Regions from separate parts of the Halomonas profundus genome, predicted to be linked through region 3. Evidence: predicted binding sites of a transcription regulator. Region 3 holds the regulator's gene; each other region holds the start of a gene.
The links. Region 3 encodes PhoB, which activates phosphate uptake and scavenging genes when phosphate is short. Its sites were predicted from a motif close to TGTCATANNNNTGTCANA; they were not measured.
Positions count from the first base shown of each region.

Region 1: the regulator PhoB is predicted to act here: its motif matches at 3,629-3,646, upstream of LMS44_RS20610 (putative 2-aminoethylphosphonate ABC transporter substrate-binding protein).
Region 2: the regulator PhoB is predicted to act here: its motif matches at 4,652-4,669, upstream of LMS44_RS03685 (CYTH domain-containing protein).

Region 1 is NZ_CP086344.1:4,524,072-4,532,102, forward strand. Features, by position in the region: gene LMS44_RS20600 (putative 2-aminoethylphosphonate ABC transporter permease subunit) at 1-1,376, opposite strand, end outside; gene LMS44_RS20605 (P-loop NTPase family protein) at 1,373-2,497, opposite strand; gene LMS44_RS20610 (putative 2-aminoethylphosphonate ABC transporter substrate-binding protein) at 2,544-3,578, opposite strand; gene LMS44_RS20615 (UTRA domain-containing protein) at 3,698-4,408, opposite strand; gene LMS44_RS20620 (HAD family hydrolase) at 4,401-5,126, opposite strand; gene LMS44_RS20625 (bifunctional diguanylate cyclase/phosphodiesterase) at 5,229-7,904, opposite strand.
Region 2 is NZ_CP086344.1:785,036-793,066, reverse strand. Features, by position in the region: gene LMS44_RS03710 (aspartate aminotransferase family protein) at 1-407, shown strand, start outside; gene LMS44_RS03705 (carboxymuconolactone decarboxylase family protein) at 467-1,024, shown strand; gene argA (amino-acid N-acetyltransferase) at 1,056-2,369, opposite strand; gene LMS44_RS03695 (inorganic phosphate transporter) at 2,596-3,861, opposite strand; gene LMS44_RS03690 (TIGR00153 family protein) at 3,872-4,552, opposite strand; gene LMS44_RS03685 (CYTH domain-containing protein) at 4,690-5,589, shown strand; gene LMS44_RS03680 (ion transporter) at 5,641-6,558, shown strand; gene LMS44_RS03675 (HAD family acid phosphatase) at 6,665-7,441, opposite strand; gene LMS44_RS03670 (L-threonylcarbamoyladenylate synthase) at 7,630-8,031, opposite strand, start outside.
Region 3 is NZ_CP086344.1:5,157,002-5,165,032, forward strand. Features, by position in the region: gene LMS44_RS23505 (hypothetical protein) at 143-457, opposite strand; gene phoR (phosphate regulon sensor histidine kinase PhoR) at 769-2,055, opposite strand; gene phoB (phosphate regulon transcriptional regulator PhoB) at 2,058-2,747, opposite strand; gene ubiA (4-hydroxybenzoate octaprenyltransferase) at 2,873-3,763, opposite strand; gene LMS44_RS23525 (chorismate--pyruvate lyase family protein) at 3,799-4,374, opposite strand; gene LMS44_RS23530 (NAD(P)/FAD-dependent oxidoreductase) at 4,512-5,702, shown strand; gene LMS44_RS23535 (HU family DNA-binding protein) at 5,811-6,083, shown strand; gene LMS44_RS23540 (hypothetical protein) at 6,083-6,439, shown strand; gene LMS44_RS23545 (LysR family transcriptional regulator) at 6,518-7,462, shown strand; gene LMS44_RS23550 (aldehyde dehydrogenase family protein) at 7,441-8,031, opposite strand, start outside.

The DNA.
Region 1 (8,031 bases), 630 kb from region 3:
ACGGCTTCAAACTCAGGGTCGAGCTGTTTAAGCGCGGTTACCGAGGTGAGGTGACACACCGTATAAAAGTGCACCAACGTGTTGAGCACCAGAATCATCAAAGTGCCGTACAGCCAGTTAAACGGGTTGCCCGCCTGATTGAAAAAGAAGATATAGGCAAGCCCCAGCACCATGCCAGGCACCGCCATGGGCAGCATGGCCATAAAGTGCAGCCCTTGGCGCAGCGGGCGAAAGCCTTCACTCTTTTCGATTAGCCAGGCGTTAAAGAAGATCACTAACGTGCCCACCAAGGCCACGCTAAACGCTAACTTGAGCGAGTTAAACCACGCCCCCCAACCACCATCGGCCATGCCTTGGAAGGTATAATGCTCAAAGGTTATCGATAAGTTGTAGGGCCAGAACTGCACCAGCGACGCATACACCGCTGTGCCGATCACCAGCACAATGGCCCCCGCCACCGCGTAGCACAGCAGTGTAAATATCCAATCCCGCAGCGGGCTGGGGCTAGGCTGCCACGGCACGGCCCGTGCCGAGAGTTGCGCCACTTGGCGCCGCTGTATCCAGCGGTCAACGATAAACGAGAGCACCGCGGGCAGCAGCAGAATCACGCTGACTACCGCGCCCATCTGAAAGTTCTGCTGCCCTACCACTTGGCGGTAGACGTCGGTGGCCAATACGCTGAACTGACCACCGATAATTTTAGGCACGCCGAAGTCAGTAATCGCCAGGGTAAACACCACAAACAGGCAGGAAATCAGCCCGTAGCGCACGCCGGGCAAGGTAATAGTCAAAAATGTACGCCACTTAGGGGTTCCCAGCGCTTCAGCCGCTTCGTAGAGCCGCGCGTCGCTGTTGGTCAGCGCGGTGGTCAGCAGCATTAGCGCGTGGGGAAATATCCAGAAACTCATGCCCATGACAATGCCGATGGGTCCATAAACCGATTGGCCGGCCAGTAAATCGCGCAGAAATCCCTGATTGCCAAACAGATAGACCAGGCTAATCGCGGGCAGCAGCGATGGCGCCAAAATGGGCAGAATCGCCAACATGCGAAACAGCCGCTTGCCCGGCATGCAGGTACGGGTAATCCCGTAGGCGCATAGAAACGCTAATCCGACCACCACACCGGTGGTCATCAACGCCACCCGCAACGAGTTGGCAATTGAATTGACCAGCGCCGGGGTTTGAAAATAGTGCGCGAAGTTAGCCAGGCCGATAAAGTCGCCGGCGCGGTCTTGCAGGCTCTTGATCAGCATGGTCACGAGTGGGAACAGCAGCCCCACCACCAGCAATGCAACGCCAGCGAGTAACGCCAACAAGCGGATCAGCGACTCTAGCGACGGCTTGGTCGCCGATTTTACAAAGCTCTCGGCGATCATTGCTGACTGCTCCCGGCGGGATAAAGACGGGCGGCTTCGGCGGGCAGGTGAATGCCTAGAACCTGCCCCTGGTAAAGGTTTAAGTCGGTACTATCGCGGCTAGGCACATCGGCAATTAGCGTTTGGTCAACGTCCGTTAGGCGCAAAGTGACCCTCTGAAAGGGACCTAAAAACTCGATGCCGATCACCTCACCGTTCAGCGCTCCCGCTTGACGGCTAAGTGCCACTGCTTCGGGCCGAATAGCCAGTTGGGCGGCTTGACCCACTTTTAAGGTATGCGATAGGCAGGCGCAGGGCATGGTACCCAGCAGCGCTTGGTTATCGTCCTGAGCGGTCACTTCCAGGAAGTTCATGCTGCCAATGAACGAGGCCACAAAGGCGCTGGCAGGCTGATGGTAGATCTCCGCCGGGGTACCCACTTGCTCGATCACGCCGTGGTTCATCACCACGATGCGGTCGGCCATGGTCAGCGCTTCTTCCTGGTCGTGGGTCACCATGATGGTGGTCACCCCGAGGCGCGCCTGCAGGGCTTTAATCTGGCTGCGCAGGTGGCCCCGCACCCGGGCGTCCAACGCCGAAAGCGGCTCGTCCAGCAGCAGCAGGCCAGGCTCGGTGGCCAATGCCCGCGCCAGCGCCACGCGCTGTTGCTGCCCGCCGGAAAGCGCCGCCGGGTACTTGTTTTCGCTGCCCGTCAAGTTCACCAGCGCGAGCAGCTCACCCACCCGTGCTTGGATGCGTGACCGCTCTACCCGCCGGTTGCGCAACCCATAGGCCACGTTGTTGAACACCGTGAGGTTGGGAAACAGCGCATAGGACTGGAACACAATGCCGAAATCCCGCGCCTGGGTGGGCAGCGTGGAGATATCCTTGTCACGCTGAATAAGCGTGCCCGTCGTTTGCTGGGTCAGCCCTGCAATCGTGCGTAACAGGGTGGTTTTGCCGCATCCGGAGGGGCCCAAAAAGCAGACAAATTCGCCCTCGTTTATGGTTAGGGAAATACCATCCAGCGCGGTAAAACTACCAAAACGCTTAGTGACTGCTTCAATGGTTAAATGGGGAGTAGTGGGAGTCATCACCGTTGGTGTGTCGGCCGCCAGCAGCGATGTCATTGTCGTGTGCATAACCTCTCCAAGCCCCGGCAAACCGGCCGGGGCAACTGATCGCGGCTTATTGTTCGGTTTTACCATCGTAGCGACGCTGCCATTCGGCTAGCACGCGTTCACGATTGACGGCAGCCCACTGGAAATCGGCGTCGATCATTCGATCAGTAATATCGGAAGGGTAGTTTTCAATCGGCTGTGCCACACCTGGGTAAGCCACCACCGCATAGCCTTCGTTATACAGTTCGTTGGCTTCACGGGAGATTGCCCAATCCATCAGCGTTTGCGCGGCTTCCTGCTTGTCGGTACCGGCCACAATAGCGGCGGCTTCCATATCCCAGCCCAGCCCTTCTTCAGGGAAGATAACTTCAATAGGCGCACCCTGGGATTTCAAGCGCGCACCGCGGAAGGCAAATGACACACCCACTACGGTTTCACCGGTAGCCGCCAGGCTACAAGGGGCGGAGCCCGAATGGGTGTAACGGGCAATGTTGTTATGTAGGCGATCCATATAATCCCAACCCTGATCCTCTTCCCATAGCTGCAGCCAGCTGGCTACATCCAGGTAGCCGGTACCCGACGAGTTGGGGTTAGGCATGATCACATGGCCTTCAAACTCAGGCTGGGTAAGGTCTTCCCAAGAGGTCGGCATCGGCACGCCCTGGCGCTCGCCCTCAATGGTGTTGTAGCAAATAGCAGCGACCCAGGCGTCCATACCCACCCAAGCCGGGTCTTCACCATCACGATAGGCCACATCGACAAATTTGGGGTCGAGATTCTCAACACCAGCGGGAGCGTAGCGCTCCAGCATGTCCTCCTCTTCCAACACCAGCAGGCTGGTAGCGGCCAGGCCCCAGATCACGTCAGCCTGGGGATTGTCTTTCTCGGCCAGCAGGCGGGCGGTAATCACGCCGGTGGAGTCGCGCACCCAGTTAATCTCGATATCCGGGTGCGCCGCGCTGAAGCGTTCGGCGTATTTTTGCAGGTCATCTGACTCAACGGCGGTATACACGGTTAATTCAGTGGCCTGGGCGTTTGAAGCAAGTGCAACGGCTGCGGCACCTGCAAGCAAGGTGGAGGGGAATAAACGGCGTGACATCATGATGGTGGGCTCCTGGCTAATTGGTATAGACCAGAAGTCTGCAGGCTTTAAATGACACTGCGATGACGCTTGTTTGACCGTTTTTTTAACTGATGATGACCACGACTAGGTCGTTTCCGCTAGCGCTGACCGGATAGCTCCACACTGATACACAGCGAATCGTGCAGCCAGTGCTCTTCATCAAACTCAATAGGGCGCTGCTGGTCGTCTAAAATGGCACGGTTAATATTTAACCCGGCAGTGCCGGGCGCAACGAATAGCTCTTCGGCATCCATTGGCGAAAGCGCTTCTGAGACCATGCGAATAGAGCGATTGGCCAGGTAGTGCCCCCAGCGCTCGCGCAACAGCCCCCAAAGCGATTGCCCACTATAGATATCTAGCAACTCTGGGGCACGCTCGGGCACCACCCACAGCGACTCCACCAGCACCGCGCGGTCATCCACGTAGCGGCGGCGGCGAATATGCTGAAACGGCTGGTCATCCGGCAGATTCAGTGCCCGCGCGGCAGGCAGATGGGCACGGGTTTCCAGCTTCAATACTGCCGTGCGTGGCTGCCGCCCCTGTGCACGTACATAGTCGTTAAAGCCCGCGTCACGGGTGGGGTCGTAAACTAAACGGGCAGGAGAAATAAACCAGCCGCGCCGGTTGCTGCGGTGGATTAAGCCCTCCATTTCCAACTGTGAAAGCGCTTGGCGCAGGGTCACACGAGTGGTGGCAAAACGCTCGGCCAATGACCGCTCTGCGGGAAGCTTGCCTTCCCACAGGGCAGCATTTTGGTCGATCAAAATACGAAGCTGTTCGGTTAACTTTAGATAGTAGGCATCAGACATGCGCCGATTTTCCTGGCAGAGCATTAGGTGACGAAGCGCTTGAGGGCGCCCGCCAGTCTAAGCGCCGCCAACCTTCAACGCTAGCCACCTCAGCGAGCACTGGATCGGGATTGACCGCTACAGGGCAATCCACGTACTGCAACAGCGGGAGGTCGTTGCGGGAGTCTGAGTAGAAAGTAGTGTGGCTAGGGGTGAACTGCTGCTCGGCCAACCACTGTTTTAAGCGCAGCACCTTACCGCCACGATAAGAAAAAATACCCTCGCTGCCGCCGGTATAGCGCGCGTCTTCATTGATGCCGTGCTCCACGCTTAGCTCTACCGCCAGCACGTGTTCAATACCCAGAGTGGTCGCTATCGGCTCGACCAGATGCCGTGACGAGGCGGAAATCAGTACCAGGGTATCGCCTGCCTGGCGGTGCGCTTCCAGACAGGCCCAAGCTTGTTCAAAAATACGCGGTTGCAGGTGCGTGGCAACAAAGCGCTCGACCTCTTTTTGCACATCTCTCACTCTGCGCCCTCGCAGCGGTGCTAGGGTCATGGCCAAATACTCTTCAAGCTTTAGCTTCCCCGCGTGATAGGCCTGGTGCATTTTCTCCGCCCGCGCCATAAACGCTTCGGCATCGCTGATCCAGCCTTGCTCTATCATCCATAAATTCCAGCGGTCGCTGCAGTCTCCGTCCAGGAGGGTGTCGTCAAGATCAAACAGGGCCAGGCGCATGGGAGCACTCCTTTCATCGCGGGTTGGCGGCGCGTAGGGTATGCCAAAGGTGATGACAGGACGATGACGCTAATAGAAGACGACGATGAGCAAACTAGAAGACTAAGTAGTTAACCACTGCGTCGCAAACTCATCGGCAGGCAGCGGGCGGCCAAACCAGTACCCTTGTGCCTCATTGCAACCCATTGCGGCAAGCAAATTCGCTTGGTCGCGCGTTTCAACGCCTTCCGCCACGGTTTTCATCTCTAGCGCTTTTGCCATGGCGATGATGGCCTGAACAATGGTGCGGTCATTTTTGTTTTCGAGCATTTCACGCACAAAGGAAATATCAATTTTCAGTGCGTCGGCAGCGAAGCGCCGTAGGTAGGAAAGCGAAGAATAGCCGGTGCCGAAATCATCGATAGAGAGAGCATAGCCCGCTTGTCGCATGGCGTGGGTGATCTCAACGGCCTGATCTGGGTCGCGCATAAAATCACTTTCAGTGAGCTCCAGGGCGATAGCGCTCGACGAAACGCCGGCGGTGAGTTGCGCAATGTGGTGGGTCAGCTCAGGATCGGCAAACTGTTGGGCGGAAATATTGATCGATAGCCTCCCTGGCAGCCCACCCTCAGGCTGTTCACGCCATGCCAGTAGCTGCCTTGCGGACTCTTCCAGCACCCAGTCTCCCAAGGCACGAATCAAACCGCGCTCTTCGGCCAGGGGAATAAACTCGCCGGGGCTCACCCAACCCCACTCGGCATCGTGCCAGCGGCACAGGGCTTCTGCACCGGTCAACTGACCACTGGTAAGGTTCACCTGGGGCTGAAAGTAGAGTTCTAACTTGTGTTCAGTAATTGCCGCGCTGAGTCGCTCGGTCATCTGTTGGCGTCGATGTAGCGCGTGGCGCATCGTTTGGGAGTAGGGGCAGATACTATTTTCGCGCCGCTTGGCGTGGTGGAGAGCAATGCTGGCAGCGTTAAATAGTTCGCCCGCCTCGCTCACATGCTGCGGATAATGAGCAAAACCGATGCTGACATCGAGGTGAAAAACACGCCGCTCCAGATGAAGCGGCGGCTTAACCACTAAGCGTAGCTGCTCCACAAGGCTGCCAATGTCACGAGGGGTGGTATCGGCCACCAGCAGGGCAAATTCATCCCCTGACAAACGCGCCAACGAGCCGTATGAGTGGCTGATCTTCGCTAAACGATCAGCCACTGTCACCAGCAGTTGATCGCCCACTTGGTGACCGTGCAGGTCGTTGACCTCTTTAAAACGGCGGATATCCAATAACAGCAGTGAAAGCCCATGCTCGCCTTGCTGGGCTTCTTGCCACATTTGCGCTAGCAACTCCATAAAACGGACGCGGTTAGGTAAACCGGTGGTACTGTCGGTATAGGCTAACTGGTGCATGTGCCGATGGTCGCGCCGACGCTCAAGCTCTGCTGCAGCACCGGTCGAAAGAATTTGCAGCACAGAGGTGGCGAACGCATTGGTGGTCAGCGGCTGTCGATAAAATACCATCATCACGCCAATGGCCTCGCCGTTGGCATTATCCAAACGCCGCCCAATCCATGCTCTTGTGGGTAGCAGTGTGCCTGGTAATAACAGCGGCGAACCATCATGCATGACTGCTTCACGCTCCAACACTACCTGCTCGCTGGGCGAGCCTCGCAGCGCAAAGGTGTGCTGTTCTCGCTGAGCCCCATCAACCACCATGCTGACAGTCGTTGCCTGCCCATAGACATTTTCATCGCCCTGGGGTGAAGTATGCAGCAACGCAATAAAGCCTGCATCGGCTTCCAGCACCTTGACCAAGGTCACAATCAACTGCTGAAAATAACCATCCCCGACTTGGGTCGTGACCGTAGAAGCCACTTGAACCACAGCGTTTTGCACCCGCTGCGACTCTTGCTGGTCGGTCACATCCGAGATAAACCCTTCCAAGCATACGATTTCGCCCGCCTCATCTATGACGGCTTGGCCTTGCTCCCACATCCACCGATAACCACCGTCGCGATGGCGCAGCTGGTAGATCACACGGTAAGGGCATCTGTTGGCAATGGCCGACTGTACCTCATGGAAGACCCTGTCCTGGTCATCAGGATGAATCAGGGCAGCAAAACTGATCAGCCGATTACCCTGTAATTCGTCAGGCCGGTACCCGGTCAGCGTTTCGGCCCCTTGGCTCACCAGTTGCATAGTCCAATTGCGGTCATTCAGGCAGCGATAGGCCATGCCCGGCAGATGGTTGAGCAGCGTATCCAAACGGCGTTCACTTTCCCGCGCGACCTCTTCGCTCTTTCTTAATGCCTGCTCTGCTTTTTGTCGGCACAGCTCTGCACCCGCCTGGGCGGCGGCGATTTGCAATATCTCATTGGCTAGATCGTCCAACTGCATGGGGGCGTTTTTGAGTACCGCTAACAAACCAACTAGCGAACCATCCGCCGCATAGAGCGCCCGCCCCAAATAACTCTCGGCACCCAGTTCACAAAGCAGTTTATCGTCAGGAAAGCGTGACTGAACATCATGGTCATAAAGGCAGGTTTCGCGTCCTAACACAGTCTCGCAAGGGGTACCGGTCAGCGTGTAAGTAACATTGCTCAGCAAGTTGCCATTTGACCAAACGGCCAACGTCTCAGCCCGATGCAATTGAGTTACATCGGCGACTAACACATGATCAACGCCTAGTATCGTCGCTAAACGTTCAACCAACGTTGCATAAAAACGCGGGCTCCCACTGTGCCCTACGCCTTCTGCCAATTGGCGGAATATATCGGCCGCGTCGTTCTTTGTGTGCATTGTTGCACTCACTTTTTTAATTCTGAAGCGGCTTGGACGCCTGCCACTAACCTCATAAAGTATATATAGCGGCCTACAAAGCACAAACCGCTCTTTTCCAACTATAACAACGTCAACAGTAGCTGGA
Region 2 (8,031 bases), 880 kb from region 3:
ACCCTGTGGCCGCCGCGGCCGCCAACAAAGTGGTTGAGATCATTGCACGGCCGGAGACGCTGGCGAACGTCAATGCCATGGGCACGAGGTTACAGAGCGGCCTTGAAGCGGCGCTCGGCGCATCCCCCCATGTGGGCGATATTCGCGGCAGGGGCTTGTTTCGCGGTATCGAGATTGTCGCGGACAGGGAGAGCAAAACGCCTTTCGATCCGGCTAGAAAGATTTACGCCAAGATCAAGCGACAGGCCATGGCGCGTGGCCTGATCAGCTACCCGATGGGCGGCACTATTGATGGCATTAACGGTGATCATATCTTGCTGGCTCCGCCCTATATCATTGCGCCTGACGAAGTAGACCTGATCATTGAGCGTATTGCCGAGGCCATAACCGCCGCCATCGCAGAGTAATAACTCACTCAACAGCTATCTAAACTAAGATTTGAATGACGACTGAAAGGAGACCACCCATGCACTCTTCTCCCTGCCCGCCTGTTTCCGACGCCGACTGGCCTGAGGAGATCCCTGATTTACGCGAGGGCTTTGCTGGCGCACTCAACGTTTATCGCACCATGGCCCATCACCCGGCCTTGCTTAGAGCGTGGGCGCCCTTGCGCCAACACGTTGTTAAGGAGAATGCGTTAGGCCCGGAACTGACTGAAGTGGTGATTTTACGCGCGGGTTTGCGTATGGGCTCTGCCTACGAGTGGGCTCATCATGTTAGTCGTGCACTCGCCCTGGGATTCTCCGAACACCGGATCACGGCTATTCGCGGTACTCCCGAAGGCGTTGACGGTCTTATCGTCAATGCCGTGGATGCGTTATTCGATGAGCGCATGCTGACCAAGGAGCAGGAAGCAGAACTTGCCGAGGCGATTGGACGCAAAGCAGTGATCGACCTGATCGCCATGGTGGGTTTTTATTCGGTGCTGGGCTATCTGCTCAAAACCTACGACACACCGATTGACGACACTATTCAACAAGAAGCGCAAAAACAGCCGGAGCTGTTTTCGCTAATGCCACGTTAAACCAGCTAATCCAGATCTGCTAATAAGCGAATTACGCTAATTGCTTAACCAACACCTTCGATTTACGGGCGTGATTGTAGGTTTCGCGTTTCAGCGGGGGTAGGTCTTCCAGGCTGGCGGCGCGGAAGCCGTGTTCCACAAACCAGTGGGCGGTGTGGGTCGTCAGCACGAAAACTTCAGTTAAGCCGCGCTGGCGGGCGCGGCGCTCCATGGCTTCCACCAGGCGCTCGCCCCGCTCGCCACCGCGGTAGCTGTCGTGCACCGCCACGCAGGCGAGTTCGGCAATGCTGGTATCCGTAAATACATGCAGCGCGGCGCAGCCAATCACCATGCCGTCACGCTCAATCACCATGTAGTCATCGATTTCATGCTCCAGGCGCTCTCTTGAGCGCGCTACCAGCATGCCCCGGCGCTCAAGCGGTTCCAGCAGTTCCAGCAAGCCCGCTACATCGTTGAGCGTGGCCGGGCGCAGCTGTTCGTAGCGGTGCTGGGTAATCATGGTGCCCACGCCGTCGCGGGTGAACAACTCACCCAGCAGGGCATCGTGGTTGCGCCAGGAAAGCAGGTGCGTGCGCGCCACGCCTTCCCGTGCGGCTGTGCAGGCGGCCTGTAAGTGGCGGGCTAGCTCGCTACCTGGCACCGCGGCGCTTAAACGCGGCTCGGCCTCCGCTGGCGAAAGCTGGCGCAGCAGCGCGCCCTGCTCATCTTCCAAGCCTTCGGATTCCCCCAGCAAAATCAGCTTATCGGCTTTCAGCGCCACGGCGGCGTGTTGAGCGACTTCAGAGGCATCCAGATCAAACACCTCGCCGGTACTGGAGAACCCGAGCGGTGGCAGTAGCACCAGCGAGCCTTTTTCCAGCAGGCCTTCAATGGCGCTGGCACGCACCCGGCGTACTTCGCCGCTGTGGTCGAAATCCACCCCTTCGCGCACGCCTAATGGCTTGGCGGTCACCAGATTGCCGGAGATCACGCTCAATTCCACACCGTGCAGCGGCGTGCTGGGCAGGCCAAGGGAGAGCCGCGCTTCAAGCCATAGCCGCTGGTGGGCAGCTACCTGCTCAACATGAGCCATCACCGCGCGATCCGCGACCCAGCGGCCATCGATGCGCGTGGGCTCTACGCCAGCGGCGGTTAGCGACTCGTGCACCTGGGGGCGAATGCCGAACACGACGACCAGTCGCACACCCAGGGTATGCAGCAGCGCCAAATCCTGAATCAGTTGCTCCCCTCGGCCAGACGCCATGGCTTCGCCTTCAATTAAGATGACAAAGGTTCGCCCCCGGTGGGCATTGATGTAGGGGGAAGCGTTACGAAACCAATCAACAAAGGGGAAGCGCGTATCCAAGGGCCGCTCTCCGGCAGCAGGTGAAAGAAACAATCTCAAAAACAATTTCAAAAACAATCTCCAGTTACTTTACCAGAGCACGAAAAACAGCGGCACCTTCAAATGCAAATCTGCTCAATCTAATGCAGATAAACATGAAGATGCCGCTGTGATCTTATCGCTCAGATGCTTCTAAAGCCTTTCGAGCCTTGGCGTACTACGTTTACAACGTGCTGCTTATTATTCGTTAGCCGAACATGCCCTTGAACATGAAGAAGAACAGAATCGCCAGGCCAGCGCCTGCTGGTAGCGTGATCAGCCACGACATGGCAATCGTGCCGATGACCCGCAGGTTCAATGCCGCCATGCCGCGTGCCAACCCCACCCCAAGAATCGCGCCGACCAGGGTGTGGGTGGTGGAAATCGGCAGGCCAGTGCCCGAGGCCAGCACCACCGTCGTGGCTGCCGCCAGGGTAGCGGCAAAGCCACGGCTGGGGGTCAGTTCCGTAATCCCGGTACCCACGGTAGCGATGACTTTATGACCGTAGGTGACCAGCCCCACCACGATACCGCTGCCGCCAAGTACCAGCACCCACCAGGGCACCAGTGCAGAGCCGCCAATTTCACCGCCGGTTTGCACCACGCTGATGACTGCCGCCAGTGGGCCAACCGCATTCGCCACATCGTTAGAACCGTGGGCAAAGGCCATGGCACAGGCAGTGAAGATCATCAGCACGCCGAACACACGCTCAACGTTGGCATAGCCGAAGTGGTCGTTGGTATTGTGCTCAAACTTGATACGCCGCTGCATGATCAGGCCAATGCCCATAATCACCAGGCCCAGCAGGATCGACAGCAACAGGCTCTGATTGAAGGTTAGATCCAACCCCACATGAGATAACCCTTTGGTCAGCGTGACCATCGAAACGATGAAGCCCACCAGAAACACATAACCGGGTACGTAGCGTTTGGCGGCCGTGAACGGGTTGTCGTCCTCGAAAATCAGGTGGTGTACCGATTTAAACAGCACGAAACCGATGGTACCTGCCAACAAGGGGGAGACCACCCAACTGGCGGCAATCTTGCCTACCGCACCCCAGTCCACCGTGGCAGGACCTAGCCCTGCAACCGCAAAGCCTACGATCGCGCCGACAATCGAGTGCGTCGTGGAAACCGGCCAGCCTTTCATGGAGGCCACCAGCAGCCATGTCCCCGCCGCCAGCAGGGCTGCCAGCATGCCGTAGACCAGCAATTGTGGGTCGTCCTGTAGCAGTTCGGGGTCGATAATACCTTTACGGATCGTATTGGTAACTTCGCCACCGGCTAGCCAGGCACCCAGGAATTCAAAAATGACCGCAATCAGGATAGCCTGTTTGATGGTGATCGCTTTCGACCCCACCGAGGTTCCCATGGCATTGGCCACGTCGTTGGCGCCAACGCCCCAGGCCATGAAAAAGCCAAACAAACAGGCCAGGATGATAAAGATTTCACCGTGCTGGGCAATAATCAGCATGAAAGTCCCCTTAGCGGGCAGTCAGGATCTGCAGACGGCTACCCACGCGCTCGGCGCGGTCGGATAGTTCGCCAACCCATTCAATGATCTTGTAGAGAAAGATCACGTCCACTGGCGGTAGCTGGCTCTCAAGCTTGAACAGCTGGCGGCGAATGGTGATCTGTTGGTCGTCGGCTTGGTGTTCGAGGGTGTGCAGCTCACGGATCATCTTCTGCATCACATCCGAGACGTTTTTGCCAAAGCCGGACTCGAGTAGATCCTTGAGCTCTTCTAGCGCTTGACGCGCTTGCGCCACGCAGGCAACGCTGGTTCGAATGTAGTCGCGCATCGGCGCGGCCAGCTCATCCGGCACGCGCATTTTACGCCCCAGCATAATGCCGGTAATGTCACGCACCTTGTTGGCGATCTTGTCCTGCACGCTGATCAGATCAAGCAGATCGGAGCGCGACACCGGAAGAAACATGGTGTTGGGCAGGTTCAACCGCAGCTCTGTTTTCAGCGTATCGGCGTCATGCTCTAGGCGGGTGACGTTTTCGCGCAGCTCAGCCGCTTTGTCCCAGTCATCAACCAGGGTTGCTTCAAAAAACGGCAACAGCTGATCGGCACACTCATTCGTCTTGACGATATGGGCCAATAACGGCTGGAATGGCGAGCGGCCAAACATCGAAGAAAAAGGATTGGAGGTAACCATAATGCCTTTTAGCCTGTTTTCGGGGAGCCTGGAAATGGCGGCGCCAGTATAAAGAGTGCGCCTGCCGCCGTCATGAAAAGTTCACAAATGTAATCAAATATTCATTTAAATGTCACGATAACGAGGTGGCTAGCGTCATGAAAAGCCCAAACCCCATGGAAGTGGAACTTAAACTGGCCCTTGCCCCGACAGGGCCTGCGGCGCTGACTCAACACCCGTATCTCGCTTCACACGCCGTGCGTAAACAATCGCTGACCAATACCTACTTTGATACCCCTCAGGGTGATCTGGCGAAAGCACATATTGCGCTGCGACTTCGCCAGGTAGACGGCCAGGTGCTGCAAACGGTGAAAACCGCTGGCCAAGGTGGCGGCGGGCTTTCCCAGCGCGAAGAGTGGGAGTGGCAGGTTGTTGGCCCACAGTTGGATCTCGCTTCAATTGCCAAGCTCCCCCCTTTTCAAGGCGAACTTAGCGGTGTGCTAGATGCCCTCGCCCCCCAACTCAGCACCGATTTCACACGGCGTAGCTGGCAGCTAAAAGAGGGCGGACAAGGTCAGGAGAGTCATGTCGAGCTGGTATTGGATGAAGGCGAAATTATTAGCGGTGACTACCGCACGCCGATTCGCGAAGCAGAACTCGAATTAAAAGGCGGCGAGCCCGAAGCTCTGTGGGCGCTGGCATTGACCCTTGCTGAACAGGTACCCCTGCGACCCTCGGACAGTAGCAAGGCGGCCCGTGGCAATGCGCTTAGTACCCAACACTGGCCGCTCCCCGAAGCACACTCCCCGGCAGAGTGGCTGCACCGTGCCACGCTGGCGCTGGACGCCTACCACGACAGCCAACAAGCCAGCTTTTTAAACGATGCCCAGCAGGCGCTGGCCACTCTCGCCGAACATCCCGAACTGGATGCCACCGCACGCGCTTATGCCCAGGCGCTGCCTGGCGCGCTCGATGCGGACGGCCAGCCCAATGCAGCCTACGGTAAAGCGGCGTTAGCGCTCGCCCATCGCTTGGCGTACCAAACCGCGCTACGCTAGGTCCTAGCGCACTTTTCAGGACGGCATTGAGGTCCACTTCAGGATGATGCAATGAATTTAAACTTAACCCCCGGCGCGGAAGGCCTACGCACCCGCCTGTTTCATATCATATTTGAGTCTGACACGCCGGGGGCCAAAGCGTTTGATATCGCCTTGATTGTGGCGATTCTACTCAGCGTTGCGGTCATTATGCTGGGCAGTATCGAGACTTATGCCGAGCGGTACGGAGAACTCTTCTTTTATCTGGAGTGGGCATTCACTCTGTTATTTAGCATTGAGCTCATCCTACGCATTTACTGCCTGGAAAAACCGACCCTTTATTTAAAAAGCTTTTATGGCATCGTCGACTTAATCGCGATTTTGCCCATTTGGCTAGTACTACTGGTGCCCGGAGCCCATGGGCTGGTGATTGTTCGCCTGCTGCGGGTACTGCGCATTTTTCGTATTCTGCGCCTGATGGAGTTTGTCGGCGAGGCGCGTCTTTTAATGGATGCCCTTAAACGCAGCATGCGCCAGATATTGCTGTTTTTTAGCGCCATATTAATGGTGATTACCCTGTTCGCGGCGCTGATGTACACCATCGAATCCTCTGAGGCGGGCTTCACCAGTATTCCGATGTCGATGTACTGGGCCATTGTCAGCATGACCACCGTCGGCTATGGCGACATCGTCCCCGCTACTGCGCTGGGTAAATCGATTACGGTGGTACTCATGCTGCTCGGCTACTCGATCATTGCCGTGCCCACCGGGGTGTTTTCCGCCCAGGTGATTCGCTCGATCCGTGAAGAGCGTTACTCCGAAGAAGCCTGCCCCGGCTGCGGTCACGAACGCCATGAAAAACGCGCCCGCTACTGCCTGCGCTGCGGCACCTGGCTGGATGAAGACAGCGAAGACCCGCGCAAGAAGGATGACGACAAAACAGATGACGCTCAAGAAAATAGCCACGAGAGTGACGAAGACAAGAACTAAGACAAAAACACGCCCCAAGACAGCTAAACTAAATCGTCAAACAAAATAGCCAAACCTGGGGCGCGCAGCGTTTATTTAATGCGGTATGGAGTGGTTATCTAACCGATCACTCCACTTCGTGCGGGGCTTCCCAGGCGTCTAACTCAGCCTCGCTCCAGGCACCGTAAGTAGCGTTGGGGAACACGATCCAATCGTTGCCAAAACGCTCGGCATTCTCTTCAACAAGCGCATGCTGCTGGTCAAGGTCGGCGCCCGCGAAGTCACCCGCGAAATCGTGAAGGGAATCCCCCAGCTGCATCACCAGAGTGTGGTTATCCACCACTTCCGCGCGACGTTCTGCCTTGGCAGGCCCCAGCAACATCACGCTCTGTTCAGAGACTTGGGGTAGCTCTAGCGCTTCCAAGGTGGCGATAGTGTCGGCCTCGTTCTCCTGGTAGCGATCAGAGACGTAAAAAATGGCCACGCCCTGCTCATCCGCGTAATCCAGGAACGCTTTGGCACCCGGCATCAAACGCGGCTCGCCTTCACGCTCCCAATGCTTCCATGTGTCCCAAGTGGTGTAGTCGTGGCATGCCTGCATGTCGCGAACCAACAGAGCGCTATTATCCAGCACCGTTTCATCCAGGTCGGTAATGATCGCCAAGTCGTCGCTACCACCATGCGCCTCAATCTGATCCTCAAGCCGGTAGGTGGCGAGGGCAAAACCCTGACGCTGCAGAGCAGCGGCTTCAGCAGACTGCTGTTGATAGCGCAGGCCCATTGCATAAGCTTCCTGGGCACATATTTCTGCGTCATCACTATTTGCATGGCTGGTCAGCGGTAAAGCGGTGAGGCTGGCTAGAGCAGCAAGGGTGCAGAGGCGAGAAGGGAATGGCTTCGTCATTGAATGATCTCCTGGGCTAGGCGATCTCAAAAAGACGAGGCGATTCCTCGCCTTAAAGGATCACAATTTATTATCGAAAAGAACCGTTAGGATCATATTTTATTTTCATTGAACATTCAAATAATGAAAAATAGACAAACTCCCTGCTCATTAAAGCTAAAAGCAGGGATTTGCTCTGAAAAGTGTTTTTAGACGACGAAAGGAGAAATATCGCCGCGCCCTTCACGGATGATTTTCGGCGGCAGTTCGCGCAGGTCGATGACGCTGGTGGGGTCTAAATGGCAGGCGCCGCCGTCGATAATGGCATCCAGGTGGGCGCCAAAACGCTCGCGGATCTCTTCCGGGTCGTTCATGGGCAGGTCATCGCCCACCGGAATCAACGTTACGCTCATCAACGGCTCGCCTAATGCGGCCAGTAACGCGTGGGTAATGCGGTGATCCGGTACGCGCACGCCAATGGAGCGCCGCTTGGGATGCAGTAGCAGGCGCGGCACTTCTGAAGTGGCATCCAGAATATAAGTATAAGGGCCTGGGGTATGGGCTTTCAGCAACCGAAATACATCGTTATCCACCTTGGCGTAGGTGCCAAT
Region 3 (8,031 bases):
TGGAATTAACCCTGACTAGTGTTCTGATTGCCTACTGATTCATCCGTGAATCTTAAAAGCATTCTTGCTTTTGTAACATCCTGTTAATCGCTTATTCATTCTCTGAAAAAGCTTTTAATGATATCTAAAAGGTCATTGATAATTAGCTACCGCCATTTTCTTCTACAAGCTCATCCTTGTCATACTCAGCATCGTCTGAGTGACTGCTTGATTGCGGATCCATGTCGCTGGCACCATCACCTTCGTCATGGGTTAAATCGTCAGTCATGTCTGTTGTATCACTGCCAGTTGAACTACCGGTACCTTGGGAATCCATCGGTTGCTCGTCAGCGGTAATACCTTGGTTTTCGTCAATCGCCGAATTTTCATCGGTTTGTGCAAAAGCTAATGGGCTTGCCATCAGACCAAAAGATACACCTAAAATGCCAGCTTTCTTGAGAAAATCCTTGGACGTCATATCCTACCTCCGATCGCTGTTTAGTACCGCTTAATGAAGAAAGAAAGGCTTACTGAGAAGCCAGCAATTCCTGCGGTCATCTTCCTTCAATCTGTACTCTGCAGAAGGCATGCCAAAAAACTTAAGCATATAAATAAAAACAACAAAATCAGTCTCTTAATTAAAAATAAGTTATGCCAAAAAGGCATCGACTGAGTCACGACACAACGCTTTAAGCTGTGTAAAAATGGCACATGGGTAAAGCTTTGCCAACCTTGCATGCCAATATTGCACATTGCTACAAATATTATGCAATGGGATGACTTGCTAAATTAAACAAGACGCGAGGGGGGGAAGGTGCAGCGAAACAACGCACCCTTGCCGGGAAGGGACTCAATTTGTAGTTGCGCATCGTGGCGCAACAGCACGTGCTTAACGATCGCCAAGCCTAAACCTGTGCCGCCAGTCGCAGTGCTGCGCCCCTTATCAACACGGTAAAAGCGTTCTGTTAGTCGGGGAATATGAACGGGATCAATCCCTTCACCGTTATCTTCCACATCGATATAGCCGCCACCAGTAGCGCTAGCTTTCCAGCGCAGGGTGATTTGGCTGCCAGCAGGCGTGTAGCGAACCGCATTAAAGGCAAGGTTAGAGACGGCGCTGCGAATCTCCTGTTCACTGCCTAACAGTCGGGCATCGCTCTCAAGGGCGACGGTGATGGTATGACGTTGATGCGATAGGGCCAGCGCATCATCACAAACGCTTTGCAGTAAAGGCTCGAGTGACAGTGGATGATGATCTTGGCCGCCCTGGTCAATTTCCAAACGCGAGAGCAGCAATAAATCGTTAACCAGATTCTGCATCCGCTGGGTCTGTTCCTGCATTTGCTGAATACTACGTCCCAAGCGCGGCGGAAGCTGGTCGGAGATATCACTGTAGGTTTCCAAATAGCCGGAGAGAACGGTCAGCGGCGTACGTAACTCATGGGAAACGTTGGCGACAAAGTCGCGCCGCATCTGCTCAAGACGATGCAAGCGGGTGATATCGCGAGCCATCACTAAGCGTTCGTCGTCACCGTAGAGGGTAATTTGATACTGCAGGATTCGCCGTTCATCAATCGGTGAGGTGAGCGTTAACGGCTCACTGTAGTTACGCGAATTAAAATAGCTGATAAAGCCCGGGTCGCGCAGCAGGTTGGTAATGTGTTGACCACGATCATGGACGGTTTGTAGCCCCAGCATGGCGGTGGCGGCGCTGTTCCACCACTCCAAATCACCGTGGCGATCAAGCATGACCACGCTATCACGCATTGCTTCAGACGACTCTTGAATACGTGCCAAAGTAGCCCGCAGACGGCTTTGGGTGATGCGCTGACTTTTTTGATAGCGGTATAAACGATCGAATAGCTCGCCCCACATCCCGCGAGCGGCAGGCGGTTCATCGTTAGGGTGGAGGGTGAGCCACAAATAGAGTTCGCGTAACTGTCGTAAGTGGTAAAACAAGCATCCCGCAAGCCCTGCTGCAAGCCCCAGCCCAGCCGAGCCCAACAGCCAGCCCAAGCAAGTGCCCAGCGTGGCCAGCCACGCTATTCGCCACAGCTCACGACTCCATAAACGCACATTTACACCCGTGCAGAGAAACGGTAACCGGTACCCCGAACCGTTTGGATCAGGTTTTGATGCACGTCGCCCAGCGCTTTACGCAAGCGGCGGATATGCACATCGACCGTGCGCTCTTCAACGTAAACATTGCCGCCCCACACTTGGTCAAGCAGCTGGCTACGTGTGTAAGCGCGCTCTTGGTGAGTCATAAAAAACTGCAGCAAACGGTACTCGGTGGGGCCCATTTCCAGCGCTTTGCCGTGGGCACTTACCCGGTGGCTCACCGGATCAAGCAGCAGGCCGTTAATCTCAATCGGGTCTTCAACGCCACGTGGCGTCGCACGGCGCAGCACCGCTTTTAGCCGTGCCACCAATTCCCGGGGTGAAAAAGGCTTGGTGATATAGTCATCGGCACCGGCTTCAAGCCCTTGAATTTTATTATCCTCTTCGCCTTTCGCGGTGAGCATAATAATCGGGATTTCAGCGGTGGTTTCTTCACGTTTTAGGCGTCTCGCCAGCTCAATACCGCTAGTGCCGGGCATCATCCAGTCCAGCAGCAGTAAATCGGGTTGGTGGTCGACCACCATGGCATGAGCATCCTGGGCGTTATCCGCTTCGAGCACGCGATAGTCAGCCATTTCCAGCGCTACCGCGATCATCTCGCGAATCGACGCCTCATCATCGACAATCAGAACGGTCTTGGCGGTCATACCAGAGCCTCACGGTGTTCAAAGAAACTAGTTCAAAGAAAAACAGTTCAAAGATAAACAGATCAATGACATGTCAGTGACGATAACACCATGACTTGATGACAATTACATGACAACCGCCGCGATCAGCCAGCCGCAGGCCACCAACTTAGCGCGATACCGGCAAAAATCAGCAGTCCCGACCAGTGATTATTGAGAAACGCCTGGAAGCAGGCATCCCGCTCCTGGTCGCGAATTAAGCGCTGCTGATGCAGAAAAGTCGCTGCCATTGCCGCTAGCCCTAACCAGAAGAAACCACCTAAACCAACCCACCAGCCTACCCAAGCCAGCAACCCCAGGGTGGCTAGCTGGAGTAAGCCGATAATCAAACGATCCGCATTTCCAAACAGCACGGCCGTCGATTTAATGCCAATTTTTAAATCGTCGTCGCGATCGACCATGGCGTACTGGGTATCGTAGGCCACTGTCCAGCACACATTAGCGCAGAATAGCAGCCATGCTTCCAGCGGCACGTGGCCGAGCACGGCGCCAAAAGCCATCGGAATTGCCCAGGAAAAAGCCGCGCCCAGCACCACCTGAGGAAAGTGGGTATAGCGCTTCATAAACGGATAAATAATCGCCAGCAGCACCCCGCCCAGCGAGAGCAGCACCGTAAACCAGTTGGTCAGTAATACCAGAATAAACGCAGCGGCCACCAGGGCGATAAACAGCAGTTGAGCTTCGGTTTCGCTGATACGGCCCGTCGCTAGCGGACGTTGTTTTGTGCGTTTCACATGCCCATCGAAGTGGCGATCCGCATAGTCATTGACCACGCAGCCCGCAGCGCGCATCACATAAACGCCGGCCACAAAAATCAGCAGCACATTTCGCCCTGGTACACCTTCCGCAGCCACCCATAATGCCCACAGCGTCGGCCACATCAAAAGCCATGTGCCTATCGGCCGATTCAAGCGCATCAGCTGTAAAAAATCTGCCACGCGAGCCCATCCCTTCGGCCGCAACAGTGAACGATCCATGCTTACCTCACGAAGAATAAGATGCAGGCGCTAGCCTAGCGCGAAGGCAGGCCAAGATCATCCGCCATCGCCGTCAAAAAATACTCTTGCACTAATAACGACAGACTGCCGTGCTTACAGCCGTGATAAAAAACAGAGCGCCTTCCCCAGGCACAGCCTTCCTGTATGCCGTTGACGCTAGCAAACTGGGGGGAATGCGTCGTTACTTCCAATGGCCCACGCACTAAACCCGGCTGGCGAAATAGCCAACTACCTAGCGAGCGCTCGCCCAGGCACTCTAGCCGTTGGCCCTTTACCTGTGAAAGCGGGGCGACCGAGCGCGCCACCACCCATGGCGTTCCATCTAAGCACAGCGCCACTTCCCGCAGCCAGGCGTAACGCTTGGCACCAATGCCCAGCGCCTGAGCCTCATCCTGGCGCGGCCAACCAACCCCCTGGCGCAACAGTCGTACTCGAAACGGCTTCTCGCCACCTGCGACCATTAAGTGGGCGGTTAACGAGTCGGTGGAGGCAACCCACTGCCACCAGGAAGCACTCATCGCCGGGCGCGCCGCATCAATCGGGCGCCAGCGGGAAAATAGAGGAGTTTGCCGAAAAGCAGCAGCCGTCACCGAGTTCTCCAGGGCAATTAACGGGTTGGCTAGTGTAACATGAGCACTGAAAGGCTTTTGTTTCAGCGACTTTTTTAACGACTCGGTTTAGCGCTTCTTTTTTCGCAACCTTATTTAGCAACTTTTTTGGTGTCTGCATGCCCGCCACCCAAACACAGAAAACCTCTTCGCACTCTGCGCTGGTGATTATTGGCACTGGAATGGCAGGGGTTGGCCTTGCCCGGGCGTTGCGCCGATTGGGCGACCAACGCTCAATAACGCTGGTGAGCGCCGACAGCGGCGATGATTACAGCAAGCCGTTGCTCTCCACCGGCTTCGCCAAGGGCCTGGTGCCCGAACAATTAGCCCAGCGCAGCGCTACTGACCTGGGCGAAGAGCTAAATGCCCAAATGGTTATCCACACCCAGGTAACCGCACTGGATGTGGATAACCAAACAATTCTGCTCGAAGGCGGCATGGTGCTCGGCTACGACACACTGGTACTGGCCACTGGCGCTGCACCACGGGTGCCCTTCAGCATTGAACCCAGCGTAGCCCCACGCTGCTTTACCATTAACGACCTGGATGACTACCGCCGCTTTCACACGGCGCTAGGCCAGGGCCCTGCACGGGTGGCGATTGTTGGCGCGGGGCTGGTCGGCTGTGAATTTGCCAACGACCTCCACGCTGGCGGCCATCGTGTCAGCCTCATTGCCCCAGAAGGAACCCTACTTCCTCGCTTGCTGCCACCGCCCTTAGGGAACGCCCTAGGCGATGCCTTTAGCGAAGCAGGTATCCATCTTCACCTTGCACGTTCGATTGATTCGATAGCGGCCGAAAGCGGCGAAGATATCGTATTACGTCTGGATAACGGCGACGCTGTCAGCGCCGATCTCGTGTTGATGGCAACCGGCCTTGCACCTCGCACAGCACTTGCCGAATCGGCTGGTTTAAACGTATCACCTGGCGGTATAGTCGTTGACCGCCAGTTGCGTACATCGCACCCCAATATCTACGCCCTAGGCGATGCAGCCTGCGTAGACGGTGTTAATGCCATGTACGTGCAGCCACTACAAGCCAGCGTTAAGGCGCTGGCGGCAACCCTTTCAGGCGCGCCCACGCCGGTTAGCTTCGGTGCTTGGCCGGTAGTGGTTAAAACGCCGCTGCTACCAGTGGTGGCCTACCCGCCAACGAACACGCCTGAGCACTGGCGAATTGAAGGCGAAGGCGGTGATATCAGTGCCTTGGCTGAAAATAAAGACGGTCGTTTGATTGGTTTTGCGTTGACAGGCGGCTGCGTGAGAAGGAAAGTGGAGCTTTCCAGAGCAGCACCTGCACTGCTAGGCTGATTTTCGTCGCGTTCACGACTAGGCTAGAGAAGTTAACCTAATCGGCTACGCACCCAACAACATGCATTTGTTTGATGTTTGATTTCTTTTAAAAAGGGGAGATTCCTTATGCGCAAACCTGAACTCGCTGCAGCCATCGCTGAAAGTGCCGACCTATCCAAAGATAAAGCTGGCCAAGTGCTGAACGTTATTCTGGATGAGATCACCAACAGCGTTGCTAAGGGCGAAGATGTCGCTTTGATTGGTTTTGGTACCTTCACGGTACGTGAGCGCGCAGCACGTACCGGCAAAAATCCGCAAACCGGTGCCCCGCTGCAGATTCCGGCCAGCAAAAACGTTGCCTTTAAGCCAGGCAAAGGACTTAAGGACGCCGTTTCTTAATGAAGCTCAAGCTGACGCTGTGGCTACTGGGCGTACTGCTCAAACGTGCCCTGCGCCGCAAGCCGCGCTTTCGTGAACAGTTAGAACGCATGCGCGGCCTGGACTGGGGGATTGCCACGGAAGATCTAAGTATTGCCCGCCACTACCGGATGACACCGAAAAGTATCAGTACCGGCAAAGGGCTGCCTGTGGACTTAGATCTTGAGCTACGCTTCCGTGATCAGAATACCGCCTTGAAAGTGCTCAAAAAGCCAACACAGCAGGCCTTTCTCGACGGCATGATAAACGGCGACGTGCGCTTAGTGGGTGATTCCGCCGATATGAATAAGCTGCAAAAACTACTCAAGTATTTGTAGCGGTTTACGATTGGCATAGGGTAACGGCTTAGATTAAATAAATTTAGGCTGAACAAGGTAGAGGTATAAAAGCTATCGATGGACATACCTCATCAACGCCTCGTTTACTTTCGCGTTACCCTTGAGTCTGGCTCCGTGCGCCGCGCAGCGGCGCGCTTGGATATTGCTCCCTCGGCGGTAAGCCGGCAAATTGCTTTGCTGGAAGAAGCCTTGGGAGCGACGCTTATGGAGCGTCAGCGCGACGGCATTTCGCCTACTCCGGTAGGCGAAATGCTGCTTGAGTACTGCGAGCGCCGCGGCGCCCTTGATGAAGGGTTTATTGCGTCACTTGAATCCTACCAACGCATGGAAACCGGCAAGATATCGCTTACCGTCGGAGAAGGGTTTGTCAGTGACCTAGTAGCCTCCCCACTGCATGAATTTACCCAACGCTATGCGGGCATTCAGCTCGATATCCATACCGCAGGCACCTCGGGCATTATTGACGCTGTTGTCGGCGATCACAGTCATATCGGCTTGATGTTCCATGAGCGTACCCATCCCCAGCTGCGTTTCTGGTCATCTACTCCTCAGCCACTCATGGTCATTCTGCCGCCCGACCACCCGTTAACCAGCCAAACGGCGCCGCTCACGCTTACCCAGCTTAGCGACCAGCCCATGGCCATGTGGGACACTACCCATGGGGTGCGTCAAATGGTTGACCAAGCCTTTCAGCAGTCGCGTATAGCCCCGCGCATGGCGATGAATACCAACTCAATGGTGATTCTGGCCCAATATGTGCGCAGCGGTATGGGGATTACACTGCTACCCGCCTTTGCCGTCGCCCACGATTTAGAGCTCGGCACGTTAGTGGCGCGCCCGGTAGATAATCCGCTTTTTCAGCGCTCCCAGGCCCACATGGTCACGCGGGTAGGCCGCCAACAGCCCAAGGCCAGCATTCTGCTGCTACGCCACCTGCAGCGCTGGATGCAGGCGTTTCGCGCCCCAGGCTCGGTAAGCGATCAACCAACACCACTACCGTAACCAAACGCCACGCTGGCTTCAGGGGCTGTTTCCACCCAGACGCTTTGCGGCACCGTATATTCGCGCAGGCCATCCAAGCCGCTGGAGCGACCGAAGCCGCTATCGCCAAAGCCACCAAACGGTGACATCACGCTGATCGCCTTGTAGCTATTGATCCATACCGTACCAGCACGCAGTTGCCCAGCTACGCGATGCGCTCGCGCTACGTCCTGGCTCCAAACGGCGCCAGCCAAGCCAAAGCGGGTCTCGTTGGCGAGCTGAATGGCCTGATTTTCATTGTCAAAGGCCATGGCCACCAGCACCGGACCGAACACTTCTTGTTGAGCAATCTCCATATCCGGCGTGACATCGACCAGCACGGTAGGGGCGATAAAGTAGCCCTGAGCCTCGGTAGGTAATCCCTCTGGCCGTTTACCGCCCGTTAACAACGTTGCGCCAGCGGCTACCGCCGCGTCGATCATGCGTGTGACCTGCTCAAATTGGCGGTGATTCTGCAAAGGCCCCATGCGGGTCGCTTCATCGTTAGGCAGGCCCACCGAAATCTGTTCCGCCGCCCGCGCCAAACGGCT